Regions from separate parts of the Streptomyces sp. NPDC093600 genome, predicted to be linked through region 2. Evidence: riboswitches for the same ligand, from Rfam matches in the RefSeq annotation. Region 2 holds a riboswitch; the other holds the start of a gene.
What was found. Region 2 has a riboswitch for cobalamin ahead of cobN (cobaltochelatase subunit CobN). Riboswitches for the same ligand answer to the same signal wherever they lie in the genome.

Region 1 (4,542 bases), on a different contig from region 2:
CTTCTTCTGGCCGCAGTTCTCGACGGTGACCGGATAGTGGCCGCCGCGTGCCTTGGCACCGCCCCCCTCCTCGCTCTCCGGGGTGACCTGCGCGCCGCAACCGGTGAGCACCAGGGCGGCGGCGAGGGCGAGTACGGCGGGGCGTACGAGGTTCGGCATGGTGGCGATGACTCCTCAGGAAGCGGGCTGAGTGGGCGGGAGACGGTCGAAGAGCAGCTGCACGGCGCCGGACTCCGGATGCGGCACCCGGTGCGCCCGTACGCCGAAGACCTCGGCGAGCAGGTCGGGCGTCAGTACGTCGTGCGGGGCGCCGGAGGTGACGATCCGGCCGCTGTCGATGACGTAGAGCAGGTCGCAGTGGAGCGCGGCGAGGTTGAGGTCGTGCAGGGCGGTGAGCACGGTCAGCCCTCCCCCAGACTCCGTCCGGGGGGACCCCCAGCCGCGCACGAGGGCCAGGACTTCCAACTGCTGGGCGATGTCGAGGTGGTTGGTCGGCTCGTCGAGGACCAGGACGCGCGGCTGCTGCGCGAGCGCGCGGGCGATCAGGACCCGTTGCTTCTCGCCGCCGGAGAGGGTGAGGAAGCCGCGGTCGGCGAGGTGGCCGGCGCCGACCCGTACCAGCGCGGCCTCGCACGCCTTCCGGTCCTCGTCGGTGGTCCGGGCCACGGATCGCTGGTGGGGCAGCCGTCCCATAGCCACGACCTCGGCGACCGTGAAGTCGAACTCGGTGACCGCCTCTTGGGGCAGGGCGGCCAGCCGGCGGGCGCCTTCGCGCGCGCTCAGCGAGTGCAGGTCCTCACCGCCGAGGCGGACCATCCCCGCCGAGGGGCGCAGGGCTCGGTAGACGCAGCGCAACAGGGTGGACTTCCCGCTGCCGTTGGGCCCGACGAGCCCGACGACCTGCCCGCTGTCCGCGCGGAGCGTGGCCTCGCGCACCAGCTTCGCGCCGGTGACCTCGACCGTGAGTGCGTCGATGTCGATCCGCATCACGCGCCTCCGAAGGTGTAGGAGCGGCGGCGCATCAGCAGGACGAAGCACGGGACGCCGATGACGGCGGTCAGCACGCCCACCGGCAGCTCGACGGGCGCGAGCACCACACGGGACAGGATGTCCACCCAGATCAGCAGGACGGCGCCGGCGAGGGGGGCGACGGCCAGCAGCCGGCGGTGGTCCGCGCCGACCAGCATCCGTGCGGCGTGCGGGACCATGAGGCCGACGAAACCGATCGCGCCGCTCACCGCGACCACGGCACCCGTGACGGCGGCGCAGACCAGGAACAGTTCCTTGCGCAGCCTCCCCGCGTCCACCCCGAGGGCGGCCGCGGTCTCGTCACCCATCGCCAGCGCGTTCAGGCGGCGCGCCGACACCGTGAGGTGGGTGAGGCCGGCGAGCACGGCTCCCGCGGCGATCGGCACGGAGGCCCAGCTGGCTCCGCCGAGGCTGCCGAGCAGCCACATCATCGCGGAGCGGGCCGCCTCGCCGCGTTCGGCCGCGAACACCATGAACGTGGTGACGGCGGAGAAGCCGTAGTACATCGCTGTGCCCGTCAGGACGAGCCGCAGCGGGGTCAGGCCGTCGGCGGTGCGGGCGATCGCGTACACCAGGGCCATGGCGAGGAGCGCGGAGAGGAAGGCGGCCGTGGACAGGGCCCAGAGGCCGAGAGCGCCGAAGGCTCCGAAGAGGAGGACGGCATTGGCGCCGACGGCCGCGCCGGAGGAGATGCCCAGGACGAACGGGTCGGCGAGGGCGTTGCGGACCATGGCCTGCACGGCGACGCCGATGGCCGAGAGGCCCGCTCCGACGACCGCGGCCAGCACGGCGCGCGGAAAGCGCAGTTCCCACACGATCGTGTAAGCCGCGACGTCGTCGTGCGCTATGGATCCGCCCGTCAGCCCGGCCCACAGAAAGCGCAGCACCTCGCCCCAGGACAGGCCCGACGCCCCCATCCCGGCTCCGCAGAGGAGGGAGAGCAGGAGCGCGGTGCACAGGACGGCGACGAGAAGGGGCGGTGATACGCGCTTGGGGGGTGCGGGGCCGACGCCGTTGCGCGCCGTGTGCGGTGGCGCGGCCGGTTCGGCTTGCAGGGGTGTGGCCACGGGCTGATCGCCTTCGCCTCAAGCCGTGCACCCACGTGAGCAAGGAGCGGCCCGGGACGCCGGGCGCCCTGCGCAGCACCCTCTCGCAGTCCACGGCGAATTGACAGGAGCCTTCACCACCGCGGGTAATCGGGCTTACGGAGCCGCGTAACGCGGTTCCGTCCACCGTTGCGGGTCAGCGCCGGAATTCGACCGGCTTCCCCCGCGGGGCGGTTTGCAGCATAGCGTGTACGACGGGGCTCCCCGCGAGGGCGCACATGAGGCGTCGGGCTCCCCCGCTCGTCCCATGGTCGACGAGCCGGCGAGCACGGTCCGGCCGAGGCCGTTCCGACCCGCCGTCAGCGATCGCCCGCGAGATCGAGATCGTCCGTGCGGCCCTCGGTGGAGACCCGCACCTGCCGGGGCGGGCGCCACGGGGTGGCGATGGGGTGGGCCACCGCCCGCCACCAGGGCGCCGAGGGCAGCTTGCCCGCGGGCTCGAAGGGCTGGCCGGGGCGGGGGAACGCGACGGCCTGTCCGGCCTCCTCGGCGGCGTCCTTCGTCCACTCCCCCGGCTCCGCCCACGGGTGGGGTGCCAGGTTGAAGGTGCCCCAGTGGATCGGGAGCAGGACGCCGCCCGGGCGGCCTCCTTGCAGGTCGAGGTGGGCTTGGACCCCCTGAGCGGGCGACATGTGGATGTCCGGCCAGGCTCCCGGCAGCGGTGTGAGGTCCGTGTGGTTCTCGGGCCAGTACGCCGAGTACGCGCCGATCTGGATCATGGTGGCGTCGAAGGGGCCGTGAGCGGCGCCGATCTCCTGGAAGCCGGGGAAGTAGCCCGTGTCTCCGCTGTGGTAGATCCGGTGCGTGGGCCCGGCGACGACCCAGGACGCCCACAGGGTGTGCTGCTGGTTGCGCAGGCCGCGGCCGCAGAAGTGGCGGGCGGGGGTCGCGGTGAGCCGCAGGGCGCCGATCTCCGCCGTCTCGTTCCAGTCCAGCTCGCGCAGCCGGGAAGCGGGCACGCCCCAGCGCTCCAGATGGGCGCCCACGCCCAGCGGCACGGCGAAGAGGGTGTCCGTCGAGGCCAGGGCCTTGATCGTGGGCAGGTCGAGGTGGTCGTAGTGGTCGTGGGAGATCACGACCACGTCGACGGGGCCCAGCTCGGCGAGCGGCACCGGGACGGGGTGCAGACGCCGGGGGCCGGCGAAGGCGAAGGGCGAGCAGCGGTCGCCCCAGACCGGGTCGAAGAGCACCCGGTGGCCGTCGATCTCGGCGAGGACGCTGGAGTGCCCCATCCAGGTGAGCCGCAGTCCGGAGGCCGGCGGCTCGGCGAGGTGGTCCGGGGTGCCGGTGTGGAGGGGGATCGTGCCGGCGGGGGCCCGGCGCGCCCGCGCCTCCTTCTGGAAGTAGACCTTGGCGAGCTCGAGCATGGAGCCGGAGGGGCCGTGCCGGGCCGGCACGGGGTTCTGGAAGACCCCGTCCGCGAAGTTCGGCGAGCGGCGGATGCGCTCCATGCGCTCGCCCGCCGGGTCGGCGCCGAAGGCGGCGGGCCGCAGGGCGCGCAGCCGGGACCGCAGCGGATGGTCGGGGCCGGTGCCGGTCACAGGGCCTCCTGAGGTCGGGGGTCGTTCCATTATGTGCGGCCGCCGACCGTCATGGGCGGGCGCCGGCTCTCGTCGCCGGCCGCCGTGGCCGGGTCGCGAGCGCGATACTGAACGACTGTTCAGTAGCCCGCCGATCCACGCGCCACACCCGGCACCCGAAAAATGATCATGCCCGCGTCATGTGCTGTGTAGGCTGAGCGGCGTGGCGAGAGTGCGCTTGAACGTGGCGGAGCGGCGCGAGGAGTTGCTGCGGGCCACTGTCGCGCAGATCGAGGCCCGGGGCGTCGCTGCCGTACGGATCGCCGACGTCGCCTCGGCGCTCGGCGTCAGCAACGCCCTGGTGCTCTACCACTTCTCGACCAAGGAGAAGCTCGTCGCGGCGGCCTTCGCCTACGCCGCCGAGAGCGACCTCGTCCATCTGCGGTCGCTGCTCGGACGGCGCGCGACGGCGCTGCGCCGGTTGCGGTCGGCGGTCCGCTGGTACGCGCCCACCGGGCAGGCCAAGGGCTGGCGGCTGTGGATCGAGGGCTGGTCGGCCAGTCTGCGCGAACCGGCCCTGCGGGAGGTCGCCGGCGCCCTCGATCAGCAGTGGAAGGCGGCGCTGGCCGAGGTGATCGCCGAGGGCGCGGCGGCCGGCGAGTTCCCCTGCCAGGACCCGGCGGCCGCAGCCTGGCGCCTTACCGCCTTCCTGGACGGGCTGGCCGTGCAGATGACCTCGTACGCCGGATCGCTCTCGCGCGCCGCCATGCTGGAGTGGGCCGATGCGGCGCTGGACCGGGAGCTGGGCCTGTCCGGCGCCGGCACGGGGACCGAGCGCGGCTCGTAGACCGCCGTGGCGGCCGCGCCTACAGCGGCAGGAGGTCCGG
Region 2 (4,542 bases):
GCTTACGGGTCACCCCGCTGGCGACCATCTGCGCGTCGCAGAGGATCGGGGCGCCGGCGCGCAGGGCGGCGCGGGCGCGGGAGACGACCTGCGGCGAGTAGGCGATATCGCGTACGAGGTCGGTCATGCCGCAGGCGTGGATCATCCGTACCGCGACCTGGGCGACATCGGCGGGCAGACCCGCGAGGTCCGCCTCGGCGCGGATCGTGGCAAAGGACTGGCGGTAGATCTCCGCGCCGTCCTTCTCGTAGGCGAACATCGTGTCGTTCTCGCTCATCTCGTTGTGCGGGCGGTGGTGCGGGCCGTTGCGACTGCTTCGGTGAGGCTTGTACGGGGCGTGGGGACGCCGTCGACCAGATAGGCGCCCTCGTCGGTGGCGACGACGTCCACCCAGGTGCCGTGGGGGCCCTGGGGGTGGCCGCAGCGGCGGGCGCAGCCGGAGAAGTGGACGGGGAGGCCGGCGGAGCGCCCGGGTACGGCGTCGGCGCGGTCGTCGGCGAGGGACTTGGCGCAGCCGGGGGTCGCGTCGGCGCGGACGTCGGCCAGGGACTTGGCGCAGCCGGGGCGTCCGGTGCAGGCGCCGACCCCGGCCCAGGGGGAGCCGGGGTCCGTGATCAGCCCGTACGCGTCGAGCTCGCGCAGCCGTCGCGCCGCGGCCGTCCGGTCCGGGAAGCCGGTGACGACGGCGCCCCGCCAGGGGGTGAGCCGCACCTCTCCAGCGGTGGCGGCCAGGGCGCGCAGCTGTTCGGCCGTCAGCCGGCCGAGGGGCGCCAGGACGGAGACGGCGCTCTCGCCGAGCACCCCGGGCGCGGGGGGTTCGCCGTGCGGGAGTTCCGGCGCGGGTACGGGCTCGGCCGCGATCCCGGCCCGGGCGAGCGCCCCGGTCAGGTCCGGCTGGTGCCCCTCGGGCAGCTCACGGACCCGCCAGGCGCCGTTCCCCGCGGCTCGGGCGGCGGCCAGGAAGGCCTCGGCGGCGGCGAGCGCGGCGCGGGGCGCGTCGTCGGCGCCCAGCTGGAAGACCTGGTCGCCGACCCGGAGCCGTACCGTCGGCCCTGCTGCGATCAAGGTCACATCTCCGCCGAGACCGGCCACGTCCCCCCGGCCGTCGTCCAGGACGAAGAGGAAACGGCCGGAAAGGGCCGCCGTCCCCTCCCGGGCGCACAGCAGCGCGTCCAGCTGGCGCGCCCACAACTGCACGTCACCGCCGCTGAGTCCGTCCAGTCCCGCGGCCGGTGAGGCCACCACGTTCCGGACGCGTTCATGGGTCGGGGACGGCAGGAGGCCGGCCGGTGCCAGCAGCTCCGCCAGCTGCGCGCCGCAGCCCTCCGCGAGGCCCCGCAGCTCCACGTTTCCCCGGGAGGTGACACTGACCCGGCCGTCGCCAAGGACCTCCGCCACGGTGGCCAGGACCTCCACCTGGCGAGCCGTCAGCAAGCCTGCGGGCAGGCGGAGTCGGGCCAGGCGGCCGTCGTCGGCGGGGTGCAGCCGGAGCGCCCCGGGGCAGGCGTCGCCACGGTCCCGTATGACGGGTTCGCCCGGGTTGGGCGTGGTGGGTGGGGTGGGCGGCATGGCGGCGAGCATACCCACGTGAATCCGCGTGCCCACCGGGTGTGATCCGGCCAACCCCCCGGCCTGGCGGGGGCAGGATCTACTATGCAGAACGGCATGGGGTCCCAGGGCCCCGGGGAGGAAGCCCGGTGAGAATCCGGCGCGGTCCCGCCACTGTGAGCCAGGTCGCACCAGCGTCCCGGTGAGTCAGGAACTCCCGCCGTCCACACGACCACCCGGGGCGCGGACAACCCCGAGGAAGGCCTGCGCTCGCATGCGAATTCTGTTGCTGTCGCACTCCGACACCGACCTGCTCAGCGCCCGCGCGGCCGGCGGCCCGGTGGCGTACCGGTTCGCCAACCCCTCGCGCCTCGCCCCCGACGACCTTCCCGGTCTCCTGGACGGCTCGGACCTCGTCGTCGTACGCCTCCTCGGCGGCCTGCGGGCCTGGGAGGACGGGCTGCAGACGCTGCGCGCCGCCGGGAAGCCGCTGGTCGTGCTCTCCGGCGAACAGGCGCCCGACGCCCAGCTCATGGAGACCTCCACGGTCCCGATCGGCGTCGCCACCGAGGCGCACGCCTATCTCGCCCACGGCGGCCCCGGCAACCTGGAGCAGCTCGCCCGGTTCCTCGCCGACACCGTGCTGCTCACCGGCCACGGCTTCGAGGCCCCGGCCGCCGCCCCCACCTGGGGCCCGCTGGAGCGCACCCCCCGGAGGACCGACGGCCCGACCGTCGCGGTGCTCTACTACCGCGCCCACCACATGAGCGGGAACACCGCCTTCATCGGCACCCTCTGCGACGCCGTCGAGGACGCCGGAGCCCAGGCCCTGCCGCTGTACGTGGCCTCCCTGCGCGCCCCCGAACCCGAACTGCTCGCGCGGCTGCGCGGCGTCGACGCGATCGTCACCACCGTCCTCGCCGCCGGCGGCACCAAGCCCGCCGAGGCCCAGGCCGGCGGCGACGAGGAGGCCTGGGACGCGGGCGCGCTCGCCGCGCTCGACGTACCGATCCTGCAGGCGCTCTGCCTCACCGGTTCGCGTACGGCCTGGGAGGAGAACGACGAGGGTCTCTCCCCGCTCGACGCCGCCAGCCAGGTCGCCGTCCCCGAGTTCGACGGCCGGCTCATCACCGTGCCGTTCTCCTTCAAGGAGATCGACGAGGACGGGCTCCCGGCCTATGTCGCCGACGCCGAGCGCGCGGCCCGCGTCGCCGGGATCGCCGTCCGCCACGCCCGCCTGCGGCACATCCCGAACGCCGAGAAGCGCCTGGCCCTGGTCCTCTCCGCGTACCCGACGAAGCACTCCCGGATCGGCAACGCAGTCGGTCTCGACACCCCCGCCTCCGCCGTGGCGCTGCTGCGCCGGCTGCGTGAGGAGGGCTACGACTTCGGACCCGAGGACGAGATCCCCGGCCTGGTCTCCGGCGACGGCGACGAGCTGATCTACGCGCTCATCGAGGCCGGCGGCCACGACCAGGACTGGCTCACCGAGGAGCAGCTGGCCCGCAACCCCGTCCGCATCCCGGCCGCCGACTACAAGCGCTGGTACGCGACGCTGCCGCAGGAGCTCCGCGAGCAGGTCGAGGAGCACTGGGGGCCGCCGCCCGGCGAGATGTTCCTGGACCGCTCCCGCAATCCCGAGGGCGACATCGTCCTCGCGGCGCTGCGCCGCGGGAACCTGCTGATCCTCATCCAGCCGCCGCGCGGCTTCGGCGAGAACCCGATCGCGATCTACCACGACCCCGATCTCCCGCCGTCCCACCACTATCTGGCCGCCTACCGCTGGATCGCGGCCTCCCAGGCCGACGGCGGGTTCGGCGCGGACGCCATGGTCCACCTCGGCAAGCACGGCAATCTGGAGTGGCTGCCCGGCAAGAACGCCGGTCTGTCCGCCGCCTGCGGCCCGGACGCGGCGCTCGGCGATCTGCCGCTCGTCTACCCGTTCCTGGTCAACGACCCGGGCGAGGGCACCCAGGCCAAGCGGCGCGTCCACGCGACGCTCGTCGACCACCTGGTGCCGCCGATGGCCCGCGCCGACTCCTACGGCGACATCGCGCGCCTGGAGCAGCTCCTCGACGAGTACGCGCAGATCTCCTCCATGGACCCGTCGAAGCTGCCGGCGATCCGCGCCCAGATCTGGACGCTGATCCAGGCCGCCAAGCTCGACCACGACCTGGGGCTGGAGGACCGGCCCGACGACGACGGCTTCGACGACTTCCTGCTGCATGTCGACGGCTGGCTCTGCGAGGTCAAGGACGCGCAGATCAGGGACGGTCTGCATGTGCTCGGCGGGGCGCCGGAGGGCGAGGCGCGGGTCAACCTCGTCCTGTCGATCCTGCGCGCCCGGCAGATCTGGGGCGGCACGCAGGCGCTGCCGGGCCTCCGCGAGGCCCTGGGCCTGGACGAGTCGGCGGCGACGCTGCGGACGGCCGACGAGGCGGAGGCGAAGGCGCGCGAGCTGATCGAGGCGATGGAGGCCGCGGGCTGGTCCGTGGACGCCGTCCCGGCGGTCGCCGACGCGTACGGCCCCGAGGTCGTGGCCGTCCTGCGCTTCGCGTGCGAGCAGGTGGTGCCGCGGCTCGCCGGCACGACCGACGAACTCACCCACGCCGTCCACGCGCTGAACGGCGGCTTCGTACCGGCGGGCCCCTCGGGCTCGCCGCTGCGCGGCCTGGTCAACGTGCTGCCGACCGGCCGCAACTTCTACTCGGTCGACCCCAAGGCCGTGCCCTCCCGCCTCGCCTGGGAGACCGGCCAGGCGCTCGCCGACTCCCTGCTGGAGCGCTACCGCACCGACAACGGCGAATGGCCGACCTCCGTCGGGCTCTCCCTGTGGGGGACGAGCGCGATGCGCACGGCGGGCGACGACGTGGCGGAGGCGCTGGCCCTGCTGGGTGTCCGCCCGCTGTGGGACGACGCCTCGCGCCGGGTCAACGGCCTGGAGCCGGTGCCGCTGGAGGAGCTGGGCCGCCCGCGCATCGACGTCACCCTGCG

Region 1: it holds a riboswitch for cobalamin, as region 2 does, so the genes downstream of both, ACIRB4_RS16310 (FecCD family ABC transporter permease) here and cobN (cobaltochelatase subunit CobN) in region 2, are expected to answer to the same signal.

Annotation. Positions count from the first base shown of each region.
Region 1 covers NZ_JBIWIU010000005.1:336,790-341,331, reverse strand. The annotation lists gene ACIRB4_RS16320 (ABC transporter substrate-binding protein) at 1-159, opposite strand, end outside; gene ACIRB4_RS16315 (ABC transporter ATP-binding protein) at 175-987, opposite strand; gene ACIRB4_RS16310 (FecCD family ABC transporter permease) at 987-2,096, opposite strand; cobalamin riboswitch at 2,199-2,326, opposite strand; gene ACIRB4_RS16305 (MBL fold metallo-hydrolase) at 2,435-3,706, opposite strand; gene ACIRB4_RS16300 (TetR/AcrR family transcriptional regulator) at 3,879-4,502, shown strand; gene ACIRB4_RS16295 (SGNH/GDSL hydrolase family protein) at 4,522-4,542, opposite strand, start outside.
Region 2 covers NZ_JBIWIU010000009.1:6,585-11,126, forward strand. The annotation lists gene ACIRB4_RS21770 (precorrin-8X methylmutase) at 1-259, opposite strand, end outside; gene ACIRB4_RS21775 (cobalamin biosynthesis protein CobG) at 274-1,581, opposite strand; cobalamin riboswitch at 1,651-1,784, shown strand; gene cobN (cobaltochelatase subunit CobN) at 1,823-4,542, shown strand, end outside.